Regions from separate parts of the Streptomyces sp. NPDC096323 genome, predicted to be linked through region 3. Evidence: riboswitches for the same ligand, from Rfam matches in the RefSeq annotation. Region 3 holds a riboswitch; each other region holds the start of a gene.
The links. Region 3 has a riboswitch for cyclic di-AMP ahead of ABTX18_RS14660 (M23 family metallopeptidase). Riboswitches for the same ligand answer to the same signal wherever they lie in the genome.

Region 1: it holds a riboswitch for cyclic di-AMP, as region 3 does, so the genes downstream of both, ABTX18_RS02555 (M23 family metallopeptidase) here and ABTX18_RS14660 (M23 family metallopeptidase) in region 3, are expected to answer to the same signal.
Region 2: it holds a riboswitch for cyclic di-AMP, as region 3 does, so the genes downstream of both, ABTX18_RS21745 (transglycosylase family protein) here and ABTX18_RS14660 (M23 family metallopeptidase) in region 3, are expected to answer to the same signal.

The regions. Positions count from the first base shown of each region.
Region 1 is NZ_JBEOSI010000001.1:566,770-573,449, reverse strand. It holds gene ABTX18_RS02575 (aspartate aminotransferase family protein) at 1-517, shown strand, start outside; gene ABTX18_RS02570 (helix-turn-helix domain-containing protein) at 581-1,189, shown strand; gene ABTX18_RS02565 (DUF6126 family protein) at 1,235-1,411, shown strand; gene ABTX18_RS02560 (tyrosine-protein phosphatase) at 1,427-2,239, opposite strand; cyclic di-AMP (ydaO/yuaA leader) riboswitch at 2,717-2,872, shown strand; gene ABTX18_RS02555 (M23 family metallopeptidase) at 2,876-3,817, shown strand; gene ABTX18_RS02550 (SGNH/GDSL hydrolase family protein) at 4,056-4,901, shown strand; gene ABTX18_RS02545 (STM4011 family radical SAM protein) at 4,916-5,803, opposite strand; gene ABTX18_RS02540 (STM4012 family radical SAM protein) at 5,811-6,680, opposite strand, start outside.
Region 2 is NZ_JBEOSI010000007.1:363,566-370,245, forward strand. It holds gene ABTX18_RS21725 (SurA N-terminal domain-containing protein) at 1-562, shown strand, start outside; gene ABTX18_RS21730 (nucleoside triphosphate pyrophosphohydrolase) at 596-1,558, shown strand; gene ABTX18_RS21735 (cytochrome P450 family protein) at 1,623-2,945, shown strand; gene ABTX18_RS21740 (transglycosylase family protein) at 3,052-4,026, shown strand; cyclic di-AMP (ydaO/yuaA leader) riboswitch at 4,326-4,496, shown strand; gene ABTX18_RS21745 (transglycosylase family protein) at 4,501-5,244, shown strand; gene eno (phosphopyruvate hydratase) at 5,597-6,680, shown strand, end outside.
Region 3 is NZ_JBEOSI010000004.1:716,232-722,911, reverse strand. It holds gene trmB (tRNA (guanosine(46)-N7)-methyltransferase TrmB) at 1-294, shown strand, start outside; gene ABTX18_RS14670 (PrsW family intramembrane metalloprotease) at 459-1,973, shown strand; gene ABTX18_RS14665 (aldo/keto reductase) at 1,985-2,929, opposite strand; gene ABTX18_RS14660 (M23 family metallopeptidase) at 3,138-4,310, opposite strand; cyclic di-AMP (ydaO/yuaA leader) riboswitch at 4,322-4,476, opposite strand; gene ABTX18_RS14655 (PP2C family protein-serine/threonine phosphatase) at 4,806-5,987, opposite strand; tRNA gene ABTX18_RS14650 (tRNA-Met) at 6,180-6,253, opposite strand; gene ABTX18_RS14645 (hypothetical protein) at 6,677-6,680, shown strand, end outside.

The DNA.
Region 1 (6,680 bases), on a different contig from region 3:
CTCGATGGACCGGGTCCTGGTCCACTCCGCGAGCTTCGGCTCCAACGCCCAGGCGATGGCGGCCGGCCTCGCGGTTCTCGCGGTGATGGAGGACGAGGAGACGGTGGCGAACGCGCGCCGTACCGGTGACCTGCTGCGCGAACGGCTGGCCGCGCTGGTCGGGCGGTACGAGCTGCTGCACGAGGTGCGGGGGCGCGGGCTGATGATCGGCATCGAGTTCGGCCGGCCGAGCTCGCTGAAGCTGCGCAGCCGCTGGACGATGCTCCAGGCGGCCCGCAAGGGACTCTTCGCACAGATGGTGGTCGTACCGCTGCTCCAGAAGCACCGGATCCTGACGCAGGTCTCCGGCGACCACCTCGAAGTGATCAAGCTGATCCCGCCACTGGTGATCGACGAGACGGACGTGGAGCGCTTCGTGAGCGCGTTCACGGCCGTGATGGACGACGCGCACAGCGGCGGCGGACTCATGTGGGACTTCGGTCGGACCCTGGTGAAGCAGGCCGTCGCCAATCGCTGACCAGGCTTTTGCCTGTGAGGCAAGAAATTTGCCTCACAGGAAAGCTCCTGGCCCAATGGAGGCATGAATCCTCCAGAAGGAGGGGCGGCCGACGAGCTGCCCGGCGTCGCGCCACGCCTGCGCGAGCTGCGCCGCAGCCGCGGGCTCACCCTGGAGAGCGCGGCCCAGCGGGCCGGGCTCTCACCCGCGCACCTGTCCCGCCTCGAGACGGGCCGGCGTCAGCCCTCGCTGCCGATGCTGCTCGGACTCGCCAGGATCTACGGTACGACGGTCTCCGAGCTGCTGGGCGAGAAGCCCCCGGAACGTGACGCGATCGTCCGCGGCGGCAGGTTCGAGGGAGCCGAGGCCGACGGCTGGATGTACCAGCAGGCCGGCGGCTCCGGCCGGGCGATGCAGGCCCTGCGCGTCCGGGTCCCGCACGGCGCCCAGGGCGATCTGGTACGCGTCCACCCCGGCGAGGAGTGGCTGTACGTCCTGGCGGGGCACCTGAGGGTGATCCTCGGGGAGACGGTCCACGACCTCGCCCCCGGTGACAGCGCCCACTTCGACTCGCTCACCCCGCACCGGATCGCGGCACTGGACCGCGACGGTGCCGAGCTGCTGTTCGTCCACACCCTGCTGCAGAGCCCCGCCGCCGAACTGTGCCTCGGCAGCGGGATCCACCGTCGCTGAGGCGCCGTGCCCGCCACCGGCCCCGGTGGCCAGAGAGGACCTGTCATGTCCGATTCCGAGAACTACGACCCGCTCGGCCCGGGCCGGCCGAAGAACTACGACCCGCAGGAGAAGAAGATGCCGCGCGGGCTCGTCATCCGGCTCTTCGCCTACCTGGTGGCCGGGCACGTCATCGCCGGCTTCCTGTATCTGCTGTTCGCCGTGGGGATGCACAACCAGTAGGCCACCGGACCGCTCTCAGGACTCGTCGAGGAGGCGCTCGCGCAGCCGGTTGCGGGTCTGCGAGGTGATCTTGAGGCCCTCGGCGAGGTAGCGGTCGGTGCCGCCCCAGGTCTCGTCGATGGCGGAGAAGGCGGCGGCGAGGTAGTCGCGGTGGGCGCCGAAGAGCGGATTGAGCAGCTCCATCACCTCGGGCGACATTCCGGCGGGCGAGGCGTCGCTGCGGCGGATCTTGTAGCGGCGGTGCGCGTCGTTGGACTTGAGGTAGTCGGCCTCGATGGCCTCGCGCTCGACGCCGACGGCGAGCAGGGACACCGCGATCGAGATGCCCGCGCGGTCCTTGCCCGCGGCGCAGTGCATCAGGGCGGGCACGCTGTCCTCCGCCAGGGCGTGCAGCACCCGGCTGTGCTCGGCCGTGCGGTCCAGGATGATCCGGCGGTACGAAGCGGTCATGCGGCGGGACCCCTTGCCGTCGGCCAGGATGGACCGCAGCTCGTCCATGTCGCCGTCGCGCACCATGCGCCAGAACTCGGCGCCGTCCGCCGGGTCGCTGAGCGGGATACTCACGTTGCGCACGCCCGGCAGCTCCACGTCCCGGCCGTCCAGCTTGTGGTCGGCCGCGTTGCGGAAGTCGAAGACGGTGTGCAGGCCGAGACCGGCGAGGAACGCGGCGTCCTCGGCCGTGGCGTGGGCCAGGTGACCACTGCGGAAGAGCCGCCCGTACCGCACCCGGCGGCCGTCCGAGGTGGGCAGGCCACCCACATCACGGAAATTGCGGATACCCGCCAGCTCGGGCTCCGTCGACGGGGTCTGCGGCAGCTGCTGCGTCACGGTCACTCCTGGGGGCTCTGCCGCGTGCGCGTGTCGCCCGCGGGTCCACTCTCGTGACGATACGACATTGGTTCCTCAGGCAATCATCTCTGTGCGCGCCTGGGCCGCGGGCCCGGGTGCCGGGTCGCTGCTCCCGGCGACGAGGGCTCGACTCGCTTGGCTGTCCCGATGCGGTGGGGGGTGATGGGTGTGCATGTCCGTATTGGGGCTTTTCAGTGAACATGCCCCGCTTGTGCGGCAGATGGGAGCCCTCTCGTGAGCGGGATCTCATCCGTGACGGTGTGTGGTGGCGGGCCATCCGGGTATTCCGTGCCCGGCGCGGAAAGCCAAGATCCGTAATCCACGGAGTGTGACCGGAATTCCTCGCCGAATTTCCCGCACCGAATCCCGTACGCAAGTTGTGGCTTGTTTCCGCCGTCCCGGCTCGCTTAGGTTCACTGCACTCCGGACGGACCGCCTAATCCTGCCGCCGCCCGGAATTCGCACTCACTTCACCGCGTGGCAGGAGCGGGGGAACCAGGTAAGCCGCCGACCGGGAAACCGGCCGGCTCGGGGTGAAGTCGCGCCAGGCGCGACCGGACATCTCCAGTCCGAACCCGACAGCTCACCTCGCAGGCGCCGGAGAGGGAATCCTTCATGCCCATATCGGGTAAGCACCGCCGTCCCAAGTCCAGCACCATCGCCCGTGGCGTCGTCGCCGCGAGCGCCGGCGGAGCCGTCATCGCGCTTCCGCTGCTCGGCGCCACCGGTGCCCACGCCGCGGAACAGGCGGCTCCGGCCACCTCGAAGTCGGCCGCCGCGCACACCACCCCGGCCACCCCGGTCGCGAAGAAGCAGGCCGGCACCACGACCTACTCCGTGGTCTCCGGCGACTACCTGTCGAAGATCGCCGCCGAGCACAAGCTCAAGGGCGGCTGGGAGAAGCTGTACCAGGACAACCGCAAGGTCGTGGGCGAGAACCCGAGCCTGATCTTCCCGGGCATGAAGCTGACGCTCGGCGGCAAGGCCTGGGGCCACGCCCCGGCCACCTCTACGGGCTCCACCACCCCGTCGAAGGCTCCCTCGAAGGCCCCCGTCAAGACCGAGACGAAGGCCTCCACGACCTCCGCCTCGTCCTCCTCCGACGCCTCGTCGTCCGAGGAGACCTCGGCCCCGGCCGCCCAGAGCAACGACTCCGGTTACGTCCACCCGGTCCCGGGCAACCACACCACCGCCTACCGCGCCTCCGGTTCCAACTGGTCCAGCGGCAGCCACACCGGCATCGACTTCCCCGTCTCCACCGGCACCAGCGTGAAGGCGATCACCTCCGGCACCGTCGTCACCGCGGGCTGGGGCGGCGCGTACGGCAACGAGGTCGTCATCAAGCACGCCGACGGCCACTACTCCCAGTACGGCCACATGTCCTCGCTCTCCGTCTCGGCGGGCCAGACCGTGACCGCGGGTCAGCAGGTCGGCCTGTCCGGCGCCACCGGCAACGCCACCGGCCCGCACCTCCACTTCGAGGTCCGCACGGGCCCGGCGTACGGCTCGGACATCGACCCGATCGCCTACCTGGCGTCGCACGGCATCAACGTCTGATCAGGGCAACACCGGTCCGGTAACCCGGATCGGAGCAATGCGAAGAGGGACGGTGCGCGGCGGCGCACCGTCCCTCTGGCGTCGGCTCCCGCGCCGGGAAGCGGTAGGAGGGCGGCACTTGGCGTCGGCCGCACTTATTCCCCCTTTACCAAAAACTGACCGGGTGGTCTATCTCACCACCCGTCAACCCCGTATTACGGTCGCGTAGGTCACAATCGGCGGTGCAGGATATGCCCTTGTGGCAGACGATTCGAACAACATCCAGCAGGGCGTCACCAACCGACAGGGCGCCATCGAGTCGTACGCGGCGATTGGCGACAGCTTCACCGAGGGAGTCGGTGACCCCGGCCCGGACGGAACCTTCGTCGGCTGGGCGGACCGGTTCGCGGTACTCCTCGCGGACCAGCTCCCGGACCCCGAGGCGCCGACGGGCGGCGCGGACTCCGCACACGGGAACTTCAGGTACGCCAATCTCGCCGTACGAGGACGCCTTCTCGACCAGATCGTCGAGGAACAGGTGCCGCGCGCCAAGGAACTCGCCCCCGATCTGGTGAGCTTCTGCGCCGGCGGCAACGACATCATCCGGCCGGGCACCGACCCCGACGACGTGGCCGAGCGCTTCGAGCGCGCGGTCGCCGACCTGACCCGGTCGGTCGGCACCGTCATGGTCACCACCGGCTTCGACACCCGCGACGTTCCCGTGCTGCGCCATCTGCGCGGCAAGATCGCCACCTACACCGCCCACGTGCGGTCCATCGCCGACCGCTACGACTGCCCGGTCCTCGACCTCTGGTCCCTGCGCTCGGTCCAGGACCGGCGGGCCTGGGACAACGACCGGCTGCACCTGTCGCCCGAGGGCCACACCCGCGTCGCGCTGCGCGCCGCCCAGGTCCTCGGCCTCGACGTGCCGGCCGACCCGGACCAGGTGTGGCCGCCGCAGGCACACCGCGGAACGCTCGAAGTACGCAGGGACGACATCCACTGGGCGCGCGAGTACCTCGTCCCGTGGATCGGCCGGCGACTGCGCGGCGAGTCCTCGGGAGACCACGTGGAGCCCAAGCGGCCCGACCTGCTGCCGCTCTGAGCGGCCCCGCGGCCTCAGTCGCCCCGGGCACCCGGGGCGACCGAGGACAGTGGCGACGCCGGTATGCGCTCCAGCACCCCGCCGGCGAAGACGTCGTACAGCGGCAGTGTCTCCAGATGCACATAACCGATGTGACAGTCGCAGACGGCGAGCGGGCAGGCCTGCGGCCCCAACGCCGCGCGATAGCCGCCGTCGTAGAGATTGCCCCGCTCGGCGCGGACGAAGTGGCAGCGGCGCACCGTCCCGTCACCGTCCACCGAGATCACCGACTCCCCGGTCCGGCAGGGCAGACCCGCCGAGCGGTGCGGATGGCGGCTGTACGGGAACAGCGGGTCGATCGCGGTCCACCTCTCCGCCTCCTCGTCCGTATAGGTGTGGCCCTCGGCGGCGTTGACCCAGAGGTAGACCTCCTCGGGCAGGGCCGCCCGCAGCCGCCGCGCCTCGTCGAGATGACCGTCGAGCCCGACCACGCCCACGCTGTGCCGGACGCCCAGGGACGTCAGTTCCCCGCACCGGCCGAGGAACCGCTCGTACGGTGTCTGGCCCGGGTGGTACGTGCACCACAGCGCGATCTTGTCGCGGTCCGCGGCGCCCGCTGCTGCCAGCCACTGCGTACGGCCGCCGAGGTTCGTCTGGACGGCCACCCGTCGGACGTGTGGCAGCCGGGCCAGCTCGACCACGGCCCGGCGGTACCAGGAGCGGACCAGCGCCTCGCCCCACGGGGTGAACAGCACCGAGATCCGGTCATCGGTCTGCGCGGCCACCCACGCCGTGAAACGCTCCAGCGCGGCCCGGTCGGCCCGCAGCTGCTCCCGGCTGTCGCGCCGCTTGGCGAACGGGCAGTACGGGCAGTCGTAGTCGCACGAGGCGAGCGGCCCGCGGTAGAGAATCGTCAGGTCCATGCGGGGCTCACTTCAGTTCGTACGCGGCCATCGCGGCCCGCACGGCAGGGGAGAAGAGGTCGGGGCCCAGGGCGTCGGAGTGGGCGAGCCCCTCGGGCGACAGGCGCAGCAGTCCGGCGGCCGCCGCGTCCCCGTCGAGCCAGCCCCGCGCCTCGAACCGGGCGAGCTCCTTCGGGAAGTCCTCCGCCGGGTCCGTGCCGAAGCGCTCGCGGTACTCGGACACGCGCAGGCCCACGGCCTGCAGGACGGACTGCAGGAGGTGGCGGCGGCGCGCCTCGTCGCCGTCGGTGAACCGGCCGACCTCGGCGTGCGAGAAGTCCTCGGTGGCCGTGTAGCGGTCGATGATGGACCGCACCTCGCGCATCTCCACCGCGTAGTCGAAGGAGTAGTGCAGTTCCGACGTGTACGAACGGGCGCCGCACCCCAGGCCGATCATGCCGTCCGTCTGGCAGGCGTAGTCGTTGGGGCCATCGGTCCGCGGGGCGTCGGCGCGGCGGAACATCCGCATCGACACCTGCTCGTAGCCGTGGGCGAGGAGGTGATCGCGGCCGGCCCGGTACAGCCGCAGCCGCTGCTCGTCCCAGGCGACGTCCGCGGACGCCGCGTCGGCGGCCCCGAGCCTGCCCAGGCCGGTCAGCGGACGGACGTAGAGCGGGTAGAGGTACAGCTCCTCGGGGCGCCACAGGAGTGCCGCGTCCAGCGAGGTGCGCCAGCTCCTCTCGGTCTGGCCGTCGATGCCGTAGATCAGGTCGATGTTGAGGACCGGGATGCGGCTGTCCCTGATCAGGCCCAGGGCCGCCTCGACATCGGTGCGGCGCTGGGGGCGGACCGCCGCACGGGCCTCGGCCTCGACGAAGCTCTGGACACCGATGCTGAT
Region 2 (6,680 bases), on a different contig from region 3:
CGCCGCGGCCATCGTGGGCGGGGACCGGATCACGGTGGCCACCGTGCAGGGCCAGGTGGCGGACGTGCGCCGGGCGCAGGACACCTCGGAGCAGGCCGCCCAGATCACCAACCAGTCCGGCCAGCTCGGCCGCGCCAAGCTGCACGGGCTGATCCTGGACCGGGTCCTCGACAGGGCAACGGCGGACGCCGGGGTGACCGTCACCCGCGCCGAGATCCAGCAGATGCGGCAGCAGGCCGTCGCCCAGTACAAGGGCGAGGACGGGCTGCGCGCCGCGGTGCTCCAGGAGCGCTGGATCGCCCCCGGCCAGATCGACGCCTTCCTGCGCGAGCAGGTCCAGCTGACCAAGCTCGGCCAGGCCCTCGGCGCCGACCCGACGACCCCCGCCGGCACGAAGATCCTCGGCGACGCGCTGTCGAAGGCGTCCAAGGCGCTGAAGGTCGACGTCAACCCGCGCTTCGGCACCTGGAACAACCAGCAGATCCAGCTCGCCGATTACAAGGCCCCCTGGATCACCCAGGTCACCAAGCCCGCCCAGTCGGCCGCGGAGGCCGGGGCCTGAGGCGTGTCCGACGGCCGGGGTAGATTCGAGTGTGTGAACGCTGAAGACCCCGGCCGCATCGTCCTGCTCACCGCCAGCCACCGCGTCGCGCCCGGACTGCTGTCCTGGCCAGCCTGGCAGACCCTGCACGCCGCCGACCGCGTGCACTGCGCGGAACAGGACCAGCCGCAGCTGCCGTATCTGCGCGAGGCCGGCGTCACCGTCACGCCCGGCGTGCCCGACGCGCAGGAGCTCGTCGACGTGTGCGCCGGCGGCCGGACCGTCGTCGTCCTCACCGGCGGGGAGGGCAACCAGCCGCTCACCGACGGACTGGCGCGGCTCGCCGGTTCGGGGCGGGTGCGGATGCCGAACCTGGAGCTGCTGCCCGGTTCGTACGACCTGCCGGGCGCCCGGCTCCTCGACCTCGTCCAGGTCATGGACCGCATCCGCCTCGAATGCCCCTGGACCTCGCAGAAGACCCACAAGGGCCTCGCCAAGTACGCCATCGAGGAGGCGTACGAACTCGTCGAGGCGATCGAGGACGGCGACCGCGAGGAGCTCCGCGAGGAGCTCGGGGACGTACTGCTCCAGGTCGTCTTCCACGCGCGCATCGCCGAGGAGGACGAGGAAGAGCCGTTCTCCGTCGACGACGTCGCCGCCACCCTCGTCGAGAAGCTGATCCACCGCCACCCGCACGTCTTCGGCGACGAGACCGCCGAGACGCCGGAGGACGTCCACGCGCACTGGCTGCGCACCAAGGCGATCGAGAAGCAGCGCGAGTCCGTCACCGACGGGGTGCCCCTCGGCCAGCCCGGCCTGGCACTCGCCGCGAAGCTCGCGAGCCGGGCTCGCACCGCCGGCCTCGACGTGCCGCTCCCCGGCGGCGACGACGTCGGCTACCGCCTCCTGGCCCTGGCCGTGCGCGCCCAGGAGGAGGGCACCGACCCGGAGGCCGCCCTGCGCGCCGCGGGCCGCGCCTACCGGGACGCGATCAGGGCGGCGGAGGGCGTCGGCTAGCGGGACGCGACAGGGCGGCCGAGGGCGTCGGCCGGCGGCTGAGGGCAGCGGATAACGTCGGGGGGTGAACGACCGCCCCGCCGACGCCCCCGCCGGCTGCCCCGCCCACCTGGCCCCGGCCGCGCCTCCCGCGCCCGAACTCTTCACGTGGGAGTTCGCCACCGACCCGTACCCCGCCTACGCCTGGCTGCGCGAGCACAGCCCCGTGCACCGCACCACGCTGCCCAGCGGGGTCGAGGCGTGGCTGGTCACGCGGTACGCGGACGCCAGGGAGGCGCTCGCCGACGCCCGGCTGTCCAAGAACCCGGCGCACCACGCCGAGTCCGCGCACGCCAAGGGGAAGACGGGGATTCCTGGCGAGCGCAACGCGGAGCTGATGACGCATCTGCTGAACATCGATCCGCCCGACCACACCCGGTTGCGCCGGCTCGTGTCGAAGGCGTTCACGCCGCGCCGGATCGCGGAGTTCGCGCCGCGCGTACAGGAGCTGACCGACCGGCTCATCGACGGCTTCGTCGAGAAGGGCGAGGCGGACCTCATCCACGAGTTCGCCTTCCCGCTCCCCATCTACGCGATCTGTGACCTGCTCGGCGTCCCGAGCGAGGACCAGGACGACTTCCGGGACTGGGCGGGCATGATGATCCGCCACGGCGGCGGTCCGCGCGGTGGGGTGGCCCGTTCGGTCAAGAAGATGCGGGGCTACCTTCTGGAACTGATCCACCGTAAGCGCGAGAACCCGGGGGACGACCTGATCTCGGGGCTGATCCGGGCGAGCGACCACGGCGAGCACCTGACCGAGAACGAAGCCGCCGCGATGGCTTTTATCCTACTTTTCGCGGGTTTCGAAACGACCGTTAACTTGATCGGCAATAGTGTCCACACCCTGTTGGGCCACCCGGAGCAGCGCGAGCGGCTCCAGCGTTCCCTGGTCGCCGGGGAGACGGAGCTCCTGACCACCGGGCTGGAGGAACTGCTGCGGTTCGACGGCCCGGTGGAACTGGCGACCTGGCGGTACGCCACCGAGGCGCTGACCATCGGCGGGCAGCGGGTCGGCGAGGGAGACCCCGTGCTCGTGGTGCTGGCGGCCGCCGACCGGGACCCGGAGCGCTTCGGCGAGCCCGACACGCTCGACCTCGCGCGGCGTGACAATCAGCACCTTGGTTACGGTCACGGAATCCACTACTGCCTGGGAGCGCCGCTCGCCCGGCTGGAGGGTCAGGCCGCCCTCGCCACGCTCCTGAAACGCTGTCCTGACCTGCGACTTGCGGGGGAACCCGCCGATTTGCGGTGGCGTGGCGGGCTCATCATGCGCGGACTGCGCACCCTTCCGGTCGAGTTCACGCCGGGCCCGGTCCACGGTGAAAGTGACACTCTGTCAACTCTGTGACTTTCACGTGATCTCCGCTGCATCGACTTGTGACACACGTTCGAGTCCCGCTAGGTTCACCGTTCGACTCACCAGTCACCTCGTCAGTCACACGGAAGGCATCCCCATGGGCTCCGCGAACGGCAGACACCGTCGCCCTCGGCAGGCACCCGCGATCATCGTCGCCGCAGGCGTGACCGGCTCGGCCATCGCCATCCCGCTGCTCGGCGCGGCAGGCGCGCACGCCGCCGACGCCTCGACCTGGGACCGGGTGGCCGAGTGCGAGAGCGGCGGCATGTGGAGCGCCGACCTCGGCAACGGCTACTACGGCGGCCTGCAGTTCTCGCAGCAGGTCTGGAAGTCGTACGGCGGCGAGTCGTACGCCGAGCGCGCGGACCTCGCCAGCCGCTCACAGCAGATCGCCGTGGCGGAGAAGGTCCTGGACGACCAGGGTTACAAGGCATGGCCCAGCTGCGCGGTCGTCTCGGGCCTCGCTGTGGACACCGGGCTGCCGGGCGTGGACCCGGGCAGCGCGCCCTCCGCCGACCCGACCGGAGCCGCGGACCCGTCCGTGAGTGCCGACCCCGCCGACGACACCCCTGGGGCGGACGACGCGTCCCCGGAGGCGACGCAGCCGGCGCGCGGGGCCACGGGCCGGGCGGGCGACGATGCGGCGGACAAGGCGACGGGCGGGAGCGGGAAGCGGGACGCGTCGGCGTCCCCGTCGGCCACGCCGTCCACCACGCCCTCGGGTGACACCACCGAGGCGGGCGCCTCCGAGGCGCGGCAGGACCAGGGGCAGGCGGGCAAGCACCGCGGCACGCCGGCCCCCGAGGAGACCCGGGAGACCGGTCGCGGCAGTGACCGGGACGCGGGGCGGCACGCCTCGCGCGGTGACGGGGACGCACGCGACGCCGGTGTGGCGGCCTCTGACGGCACGTACACCGTCCGCGACGGCGACAACCTCTGGGCGATTGCTGACGCACAGAAGCTGCCCGGCGGCTGGACGGGGCTGTACGAGGCCAACAAGGCGGAGGTGGGCTCCGACCCGGACCTCATCCTCCCTGGCCAGAGCCTCGATCTCGGCCTGCAGGCCGAGTGAGTCAGGTCTGATGATCAGCTGAAAACACCCAGAAATTGGGGTAGTTAAGAGGCCTATGTCCCACTTTTGACCAAGTGAGACATGGGTCTCTTCGTGTGAACTGGCGTGTCTTGTCCGGGAGGCCCCGCCGCATCCGTTCCCACCTGCGCAAATGGTGGTTCTTCGGATGACCGGAAGGGCTGTTTATGCGGTATGTCCATCTTGGGATATGAGGCTCAGTGTGTTTACGGTCGGAACCGCTCGCACCGCGGGCCCCGTCGACCGTCACGCCGAATCCTGCCGTCGGTCGAAGGGAACAGACGCGTAAAGCGCCGTAGGCAGGAGCGGGGGACCCAGGTAGGCGCCGGGCCGATCGTCGCAGGACGCATCGGGACCGGCTTGGGGTTAAGTCGCACGCAAGGACGTGCGACCGGGCAACTCACTTGGCCCGAACCCGACAGCTCACCTCGCAGGCGTCGGTGAGGAGAAGTCTCGATGCTGCTCAAGAGCAAGGGCAACAAGCACCGCCGCCCGTCCAAGGTCGTCCGCATCGCCACGCTCGCCGGTGTCACCGGTGCCGCCATCGCCGTGCCGCTGATGGGTGCGACCGGCGCCTCCGCCGCCTCCGTGTCCACGTGGGACGCCGTCGCCCAGTGCGAGTCCGGTGGCAACTGGTCCATCAACACCGGCAACGGCTACTACGGCGGCCTGCAGTTCTCGCAGTCCAGCTGGGCCGCCGCCGGCGGTACCCAGTACGCGCCCCGCGCCGACCTGGCCACCAAGGCCCAGCAGATCGCCACCGCCGAGAAGCTCCTCGCCCTTCAGGGCCCGGGCGCCTGGGCCTGTGCAGGCGCCGGCAACCTGAGCAACGACGGTGTCGACCCGGGCGTCGACACCGGCTCCTCCGACGCCAAGTCCGAGGCGGCCCCGAAGCAGCAGTCGGCGCCGGCCGAGAAGGCCGAGCCGAAGAAGGCCGAGCGCGCCCAGGCCCCCGCCACCAACCGCTCGGACCGCTCGGCCGCCCCCAAGGCCGAGTCGAAGACGGTCACCACCCCGACCGGCAAGAAGGTCGAGAAGGGTGACGGCGAGTACAAGGTCGTCGCCGGAGACTCGCTCAGCACGATCGCCGCCGACCACAAGGTCGAGGGCGGCTGGGAGAAGCTCTTCGAGCTGAACAAGGACATCGTCAAGGACGCCGACCTGATCTACCCGGGTCAGCAGCTCCACCTGACGAAGTAAGCAATCGTCCGACGAAGTAATCGCCTGGCGAAGCAGCCGCCTGACGGGTAGTCGCCGGCGAAGCGGTCGCGGTCTCTCCTCGCCGATCGGTCCGGCCGCCCCGGCCCGGTGCGCACCTTCCCCCGTGCGTGCCGGGCCGGGGCCCGTCGCGTTTCGCGCTTACTCGTTCAACTGTTGTTGTTACTCGCCAGTAAAATTCTGGCGCTTTGTCCCGCTGTGCCTGCCCTTGGGTCCTTTTTCGTCCCAGGGGACGGGCGGTCGGCCGGTTGGGGCGGCCCGGCCGGTTAGGCTCTTGGCGCAAGGCCAAAGCGACCCTGCACCACCAGCGTCATATCCCAGAAGGAGATGCCTCGTGCCGTCCATCGACGTCGTCGTAGCCAGGGAAATCCTCGACTCCCGCGGAAACCCCACGGTCGAGGTCGAGGTCGGCCTCGACGACGGCAGCACGGGCCGTGCTGCCGTTCCGTCAGGCGCCTCCACCGGCGCGTTCGAGGCCATCGAGCTTCGTGACGGAGACCCCAACCGCTACCACGGGAAGGGCGTCGAGAAGGCGGTCTTGGCCGTGATCGAGCAGATCGGCCCGGAGCTCGTCGGTTACGACGCGACCGAGCAGCGGCTGATCGACCAGGCGATGTTCGACCTGGACGCCACGGAGAACAAGGGCTCGCTCGGCGCCAACGCCATCCTCGGCGTCTCGCTCGCCGTGGCCCACGCCGCCTCCGAGGCCTCGGACCTGCCGCTGTTCCGCTACCTCGGTGGCCCGAACGCGCACCTGCTGCCCGTCCCGATGATGAACATCCTCAACGGTGGGTCGCACGCCGACTCCAACGTGGACATCCAGGAGTTCATGATCGCGCCGATCGGTGCGGAGTCCTTCTCCGAGGCCCTGCGCTGGGGCGCCGAGGTCTACCACACGCTGAAGAAGGTCCTGAAGACCAAGGGCCTGTCGACCGGTCTCGGCGACGAGGGCGGCTTCGCGCCGAACCTGGAGTCGAACCGCGCCGCCCTGGACCTCATCGTCGAGGCCATCAAGGAAGCCGGCTACGCCCCGGGCAAGGACATCGCGCTCGCGCTCGACGTCGCCGCCTCGGAGTTCTACAAGGACGGCGTCTACGAGTTCGAGGGCAAGTCCCGCTCGGCCGCCGAGATGACCGAGTACTACGAGGAGCTCGTCTCCGCGTACCCGCTGGTCTCCATCGAGGACCCGCTGTACGAGGACGACTGGGCCGGCTGGAAGGTCATCACCGACAAGATCGGCGCCAAGGTGCAGATCGTCGGCGACGACCTCTTCGTCACCAACCCGGAGCGTCTGGCCCGCGGCATCGAGGAGGGCTCCGCCAACGCCCTGCTCGTCAAGGTCAACCAGATCGGTTCGCTGACCGAGACGCTGGACGCCGTCGAGCTGGCCCAGCGCAACGGCTTCAAGTGCATGATGT
Region 3 (6,680 bases):
TTCCCCGACCCGTGGCCCAAGTCGCGCCACCACAAGCGGCGGCTGATCCAGCCGGAGTTCCTCGACCTGGCGGCGCAGCGCCTGAAGCCCGGTGCGGTCCTGCACTGCGCGACCGACTGGGAGCCGTACGCCGAGCAGATGCTGGAGGTGCTGACCGCGCACCCCCGCTTCGAGAACACGGCGGCGGACGGCGGCTACGCACCACGGCCCGCGTTCCGGCCCCTGACCCGGTTCGAGGGTCAGGGCCTGGACAAGGGCCATGTCGTGCACGACCTGCTCTTCGCCCGCTGCTGACGGCCGAGGGGCGGCCCGGCGTTGACCTGGCGACCGCCCCGGGCCCGGCAGGCCCGAGGCCCCTTCCACGCGCCATGGCCGTTGTCAGTCCTGCTCGTTAGGGTCATGGAGTGTCGTCCGACGGGTCTGTTCAACAGCAACTCCACTCGCAGCCGGCCGTCCCGGTGCTCGCGGAGCACCTGGACGGCGGGGTACTGACCGCCGCCCCGGACCGGGGACAGTGGCGGTACCGCCCGCGCCGCGTCGGCATGCTGTGGCGGAGCAGGCCGCTCCGCGTCGTCGCCGTCTTCACCGTGCTGGCGCTCTGCGGTCTGGTGATCCTCGCCCTGGTCCGTGACCAGACGGGGACGCGGGGGTTCCTCGTCGGTCTGGGCCTGGCCGTGCTGCCCGTCCCGGTGCTGATGACGGTGTTCCGGTGGCTGGACCGGGTCGAGCCGGGCCCGTGGCGCAACATGCTGTTCGCCTTCGCCTGGGGTGCCTGCGCGGCCGCCCTGGTCGCGATCCTGGCCAACTCCTTCGCGACGCAGTGGATCGCCACCGCCACGGCGGACCCGGGCAGCGCCGACACCCTGGGCGCCACGGTCATAGCGCCCGTCGTGGAGGAGAGCGCCAAGGCGGCGGCCGTGCTGCTGCTCTTCCTGTTCCGACGGCGGGACTTCGACGGGATCGTCGACGGCGTGGTCGTCGCCGGCTTCACCGCCACGGGCTTCGCCTTCACCGAGAACATCCTCTACCTGGGCAACGCCTTCGGCGAGGACCAGCAGATGGGCTCGGGCTTCGCCTCGGTGACCGCGGCGACGTTCTTCGTACGTGCGGTGATGTCGCCGTTCGCCCATCCGCTCTTCACGGTGATGACCGGCATCGGTTTCGGCATCGCCGCGAGCAGCGCGCGCCACCAGCGGTTCCGGCGCCTCGCGCTCCCTCTGGTGGGCCTGCTGTTCGCGATGGGAATGCACGCCCTGTGGAACGGTTCCTCGTCGTTCGGCCCGTACGGTTTCTACGCCGTGTACGGGGCGTTCATGGTTCCGGCGTTCGGGCTCGTGACCTGGCTGGCGATCTGGGCCCGCCGCCGCGAACTGCGCGCCCTCGGCATCGAACTGCCGGTGTACGCGGCGGCCGGCTGGCTGTCCCCCGCCGAGCCCTTCGCCCTCTCCTCGATGCGCGCCCGCGGCATGGCCAGGGACCTCGCCCGCCACCGGGCGGCGGCAGCGGCGGCCGGCGCCCCGTACGGCAATCCCCAGGGCCACGCGTACCACCCGGCACACGCTCCCGCGCACGCCGCGCACCCCGCTCACGCGCGCATACCCGCCACACCGCTGAAGGCGGTGAGGGCCGAGGGCAGGGCCGCAGCTCGTACGGTCGCCGAGTACGAGTCGTTCGCGACCTCACTGGCCTTTCTGCGCCGCCAGGCCCGCCGCGGCACGGCAGGACCGGATTTCGCCGAACGCGAGCGGGAGTTGCTGCACCACCTGTGGCAGCGCAGGGAGACCGCCGGCCCGGCCCTGGTGCACGCGGCACAGGCCACGGGCCGTCTGCGCCTCCGGTACGTTCCCGCGGCGCACCGGCCCTATACAAACCCGTCGTACGGGAACCCGCCGTACATACCCCCGCAGCACGCGACCCCGCCGTACGCGAACGGGCCATACACACCCCCGCCCTCCTACGGCCCGCAGGGTTAGGAGGCGACGGGTCAGGCGGATGCCTCGGTGAGGTCCGCCAGCTCCTGGTCCGTCAGCCGCAGACCGGCGACGGCCACCAGGGCGGGGAGCTGCTCGACCGTACGGGCCGAGGCGATCGGTGCGGCGACGGTCGGCCGGGCCGCCAGCCAGGCCAGCGCCACGGTCGCGATCTCGGCATCCCGCTCCTGGGCCACCTCGTCGAGCGCGGCGAGAACCTTGCGACCGCGCTCAGACTCCAGGTGCGCTCCCGCGCTCCCGGCCCGGGCGCTCTCCACGGCGCTCCCCGGACGGTACTTGCCGGTGAGGAAACCGGAGGCGAGGGCGTAGTACGGGACGGCCGCGAGTCCTGCCGCGGCCGCGGTGTCCTGGAGCTCGCCCTCGTACGTGTCGCGGGAGACGAGGTTGTAGTGGGGCTGCAGGGCCACGTAGCGGGCGAGCCCCTCGCGCTCCGAGAAGTCCAGCGAGGCGCGCAGCCGCCGGGGGCTGATGTTGGACGCGGCGATCTCGCGGACCTTGCCGTCCTTCACCAACTGGTCCAGGGCGGTGATGATCTCCTCGACCGGGACCGTCTCGTCGTCGAAGTGGGTGTAGTAGAGATCGATGTGGTCGGTGCCGAGCCGGCGCAGCGACTCCTCGGCGGCGGCCTTGATGGTGGTGCTCGAGAGCCCCGTGTACGCGGGGTGGGCGCCGACCTTGGTCGCCACGACGATGTCGGAGCGGTTGCCGCGCGCCGCGAGCCACTTGCCGATGAGGTTCTCGGACTCGCCGCCCTCGTTGCCGGGGACCCAGGCCGAGTAGGAGTCGGCGGTGTCGACGAAGTTGCCGCCGGCCGCCACGTACGCGTCCAGAACGGCGAAGGACTGCGCCTCGTCGGCGGTCCAGCCGAAGACGTTGCCCCCGAGGGCGAGCGGGAAGACCTGAAGGCTGGAGGAACCGAGCTTGCGGAGAGAAGTCATGGGTGCAACAACGGCTTCCCCCGGCACCGCTATTCCGTGGCCGGTACACCTGAACCGCGGCCGCGGCCGCGGCCGGGCTGCGGCTGCGGCTGCGGCCCGACACATACCGCGAGGGCACGGCCGCGGACAGACCGGCAGCCCTGACGTCGGGGGGAGCGTCAGGGCTGCCGGGGTCGCGGGGCCGGAGAACCGGCGCGGGGAAACGGTCTCAGACCGTCAGGCCACGGGCGCGCAGCCAGGCCATCGGGTCGATACCGGTGCCGTCCGGGGTGTGGACCTCCAGGTGGAGGTGCGGGCCGGTCACGTTGCCGGTCGCGCCGACGCGTCCGATGGTGTCGCCCGTCGTGACCTTCTGGCCGATGCTCACGTCGATCGAGGACTGGTGGCAGAACCACACCTCGGTGCCGTCCTCGAGCTCGAGGACCGTGCGGTAGCCGTAGGAACCGGAGTAGCCGGCCGACTTGACCGTCCCGCTGTGGACGGCCTTGATCGGTGTACCGGTCGGCGCCGCGAAGTCGAGACCGGTGTGGTAGCCGGAGGACCACATCGATCCTGCCTCGCCGAAGGTCGAGGTGATCGTGTACGAGGAGGTGGGGATGGCGTAGCTGGCGGCGAGCTTGGCCAGCCGCAGGGCCTCCGCCTTCTTCGCCGCCTCCTCCGCCGCCTTCTTCTTCTCGGCGGCGATCTTGGCCTCGGCGGCGTCCTGCTGCTTCTTCGCCTCGGCGGCGGCCTTTTCGGCGGCCGCCTTCTCCGCGGCGGCCTTGACCTCGGCGTCGGCGGCGTCCTGCTGCTGCTCGGCCTGCTGGAGGATGCGGGCGCGGAGGGCCTCACCGGCGTCGGTGGTGCCCTGCTCGGCCTCGGCGGTGGTGATGCCGGCGGTGGTCAGCGGGGCGGCAGAGGTCGCGGCCGCCGTCTTCTCCGCTGCGGATTCGGACTCCTCGCCCGAGAACAGCGCGCCGACGCCCGGAAGGGACTTGGCGTCGGGGAGGTTGTCCGCGAGGGAATCGGGAAGAGAAATGGAGACCGGCGGCTTGCTCTGGGCGGTGGCCATGCCACCCGCACCGACGGCCGCGATGACGCCGACGCCGAGGACGGTGGAGCTGCGGGCCAGACCATTGCGCTGCTTGGCGACGCGGTGCTTGCCGCGCACGGGGCGGACGGACTCCTCGGTGGGGTTCCATTCCTCCCAGGTCCGCTCGGACCCGGCCTCGTCGGCGCGGAAGTCGTTTCCGAAGACGCTGCCCCGATCGGTCCCGTGGTCGGTCGCGTAGTCGGTTCCGTACTCCGTACCGAAAGCGGTGGCGGGCCGGGGCGCGAAGTCATCGCCGTACTCGGACCCGAACCGGGAGGGAGCTTCGGGGGCAGGCTTGTTGGACGCCACGGGGGCGCACTCCTTTCCTTCCTTCTCGCCTACCGGGTTAGCTGACGGGTTCGGAGCAGGAAGGTCTCCTACGGGTTCTCCGTCTCGTGGGACAAGACAGAGACACCCGATTCACCCCATGTAGGTGGTTCCCCGGTTCCCTTGCGGAATTCGGCGCTCGCGCACGGTGCCGCCACTGACGGCGGCTGGGACAACCGCGCTGCGTTATCGAACGTTAATAGACACCGGGGTCCGATTCCAAGCTGTTCCCACTGATCGTTCACGCCCTTGGCCTGGACTTTACGGGACACAACCGGGTGGAATCGGACGAGTTGATCGCGCCTCAGCTACCGGTCAGTTCCTGACGTTGCGTCACATGTTATGCGGAGTGATGCGCTTCGGTTACGGACGGTGGCATGGCATCAAGGCCGCCACCCGCTTCCCACCCCACTCCACTCCCGCCCAACGGACCTCCGGCTCATCCGCCGCGCACGGCCGCCTCGGCGGACCTCCGGCTCATCCGCCGCCCAGGCCGACGATCTTCACGGTCCTGCGCCGGTCGGGCTGGCCCTCGGTGGGCCGTACGACCGCGAGCAGCGCCATGTCGTCCGTCGACTCGCCACCCGTGTGCAGCCGTACGTCATCGGTCAGCGCGGAGAGCAGCTCGTCGGGCCCCGGGAAGATCCGTCCCCGTAGCCGCTCGGCGGGGTCGTAGAAGACGCCTTCGGCGTTACGGGCCTCGGAGAGGCCGTCCGTATAGAGGAGGAGCGTCGCGCCGGGAGGCAGGTCCCACTCGTCGGCCCGGTCCGGCCACTCCCCCAGACCCATCCCCAGCGGCAGCGCGGGCATCGAAGGACCGAGCACCTCCACCACCCCGTCGGTGTGCAGCAGCAGCGGCTCGGGGTGGCCGCGGTTGACGATCCGCGCCCGCGCCGCACCCGGCTGGATCTCCGCGAGCACGGCGGTGACGAACCCCTCGAACGCGTCGAGGCCACCGCGCCGGTCCGACTCCCGCGCCAGCGCCCGCTCCAGCCGCTGCGCCACACCCTCCAGCGTCTCCTCCTGCTCCGCCGCCTCCCGGAAGGCCCCGATGACCACGGCCACCGCCTCCACGGCGTCCAGCCCCTTGCCCCGCACGTCCCCGACCACGAGCCGCACGCCCTGCGGGGAGTCCGTCACCGAGAACAGGTCACCGCCGACGAACTCGTCCGCCTGCGCCGCCTCGTACCGCGCGGCCACATGCAGCCCGCCGATCCGCTCGGACGGCGTCGGCAGCACGGCACGCATGGCGGTCTCCGCGATGACACGGGCCGAGGCCAGCTGCTCGTTGCCGCGCCGCACGACCCCGTTGATCACGACCGCGAGCACGGAGACGGTGAGGACGGTGACCAGTTCGATGGCGGGCACGACCTGGAGCAGGGTGCCGCTGTAGGCCCGCAGCCCGACGACCGCCAGCAGCGCGGCGACCCCGGCACGGACGGTGCCGGCCAGCGAGGCGAACGGTGCGGCGATCAGCGGGGCAGCCGCGTACAGGGGGATGGCGGTGAACTCGGGCGGGCTCAGGACGTCGAACAGCACGCCTCCGACGATCATCAGCCCAGGCAGCACCCGGACGAACCGGCGGGTCCGCACCCCTCCGCCACGTCTGAGCCGCCGCTTCTCCCGCTTCCCCACCTGCTGATCTCCTGCCCGGTACATCCACGGCCGCGGACGGTACCGCGTACCACCACCCCCAGGCTTCCCGCAGCGGGGTCGCGTGGCGACTCCTCGTCGGCCAATGGGGGTACGTACGCGGCATGCGGCTCCCGCACCGACCGGCCCGGCGGGCCGACGGCGCCACAAACGATTCAGGCCCGGCACGCTGTATGCGTGCCGGGCCTGAGTCTTCAGTAGCGGGGACAGGATTTGAACCTGCGACCTCTGGGTTATGAGCCCAGCGAGCTACCGAGCTGCTCCACCCCGCGTCGGTAAACACAACTCTACGGCATGTTCGAGGGACTCATGACCACCCGGCGCGCACGCCCCCCGCAGGCCGTGTGCGCCCCGGCCCGCTGCCCGCGCCCCGGCCGAGGGCACCTGGAAGGCACCCGACTCACCAACCGCACGCTGCGAGCGGGCTGTTCTGCGTCACCAAGCCACAACAAACCAGCTCTGCCGCCCCTTTTGAGAGCCGCGCGCGACCGTCCCCGGCGCGGGCGACCTCCGGTGACCGTTCAACGTGTAGAAACCACGAAGGTGTTGCGAGGAACACGTGTTCTGCCGCAAGGTAACTGCTGCATCCCCCGGACCGGTGGGCTGCCCGTGCGAGCAGGCCCGGAGCGCGCACTCGCCGCGCCCCGAAAGCGCTCCCGGTCTCTCATCGCAGCCTGTCTGGAGGGCCCTCGACGATGA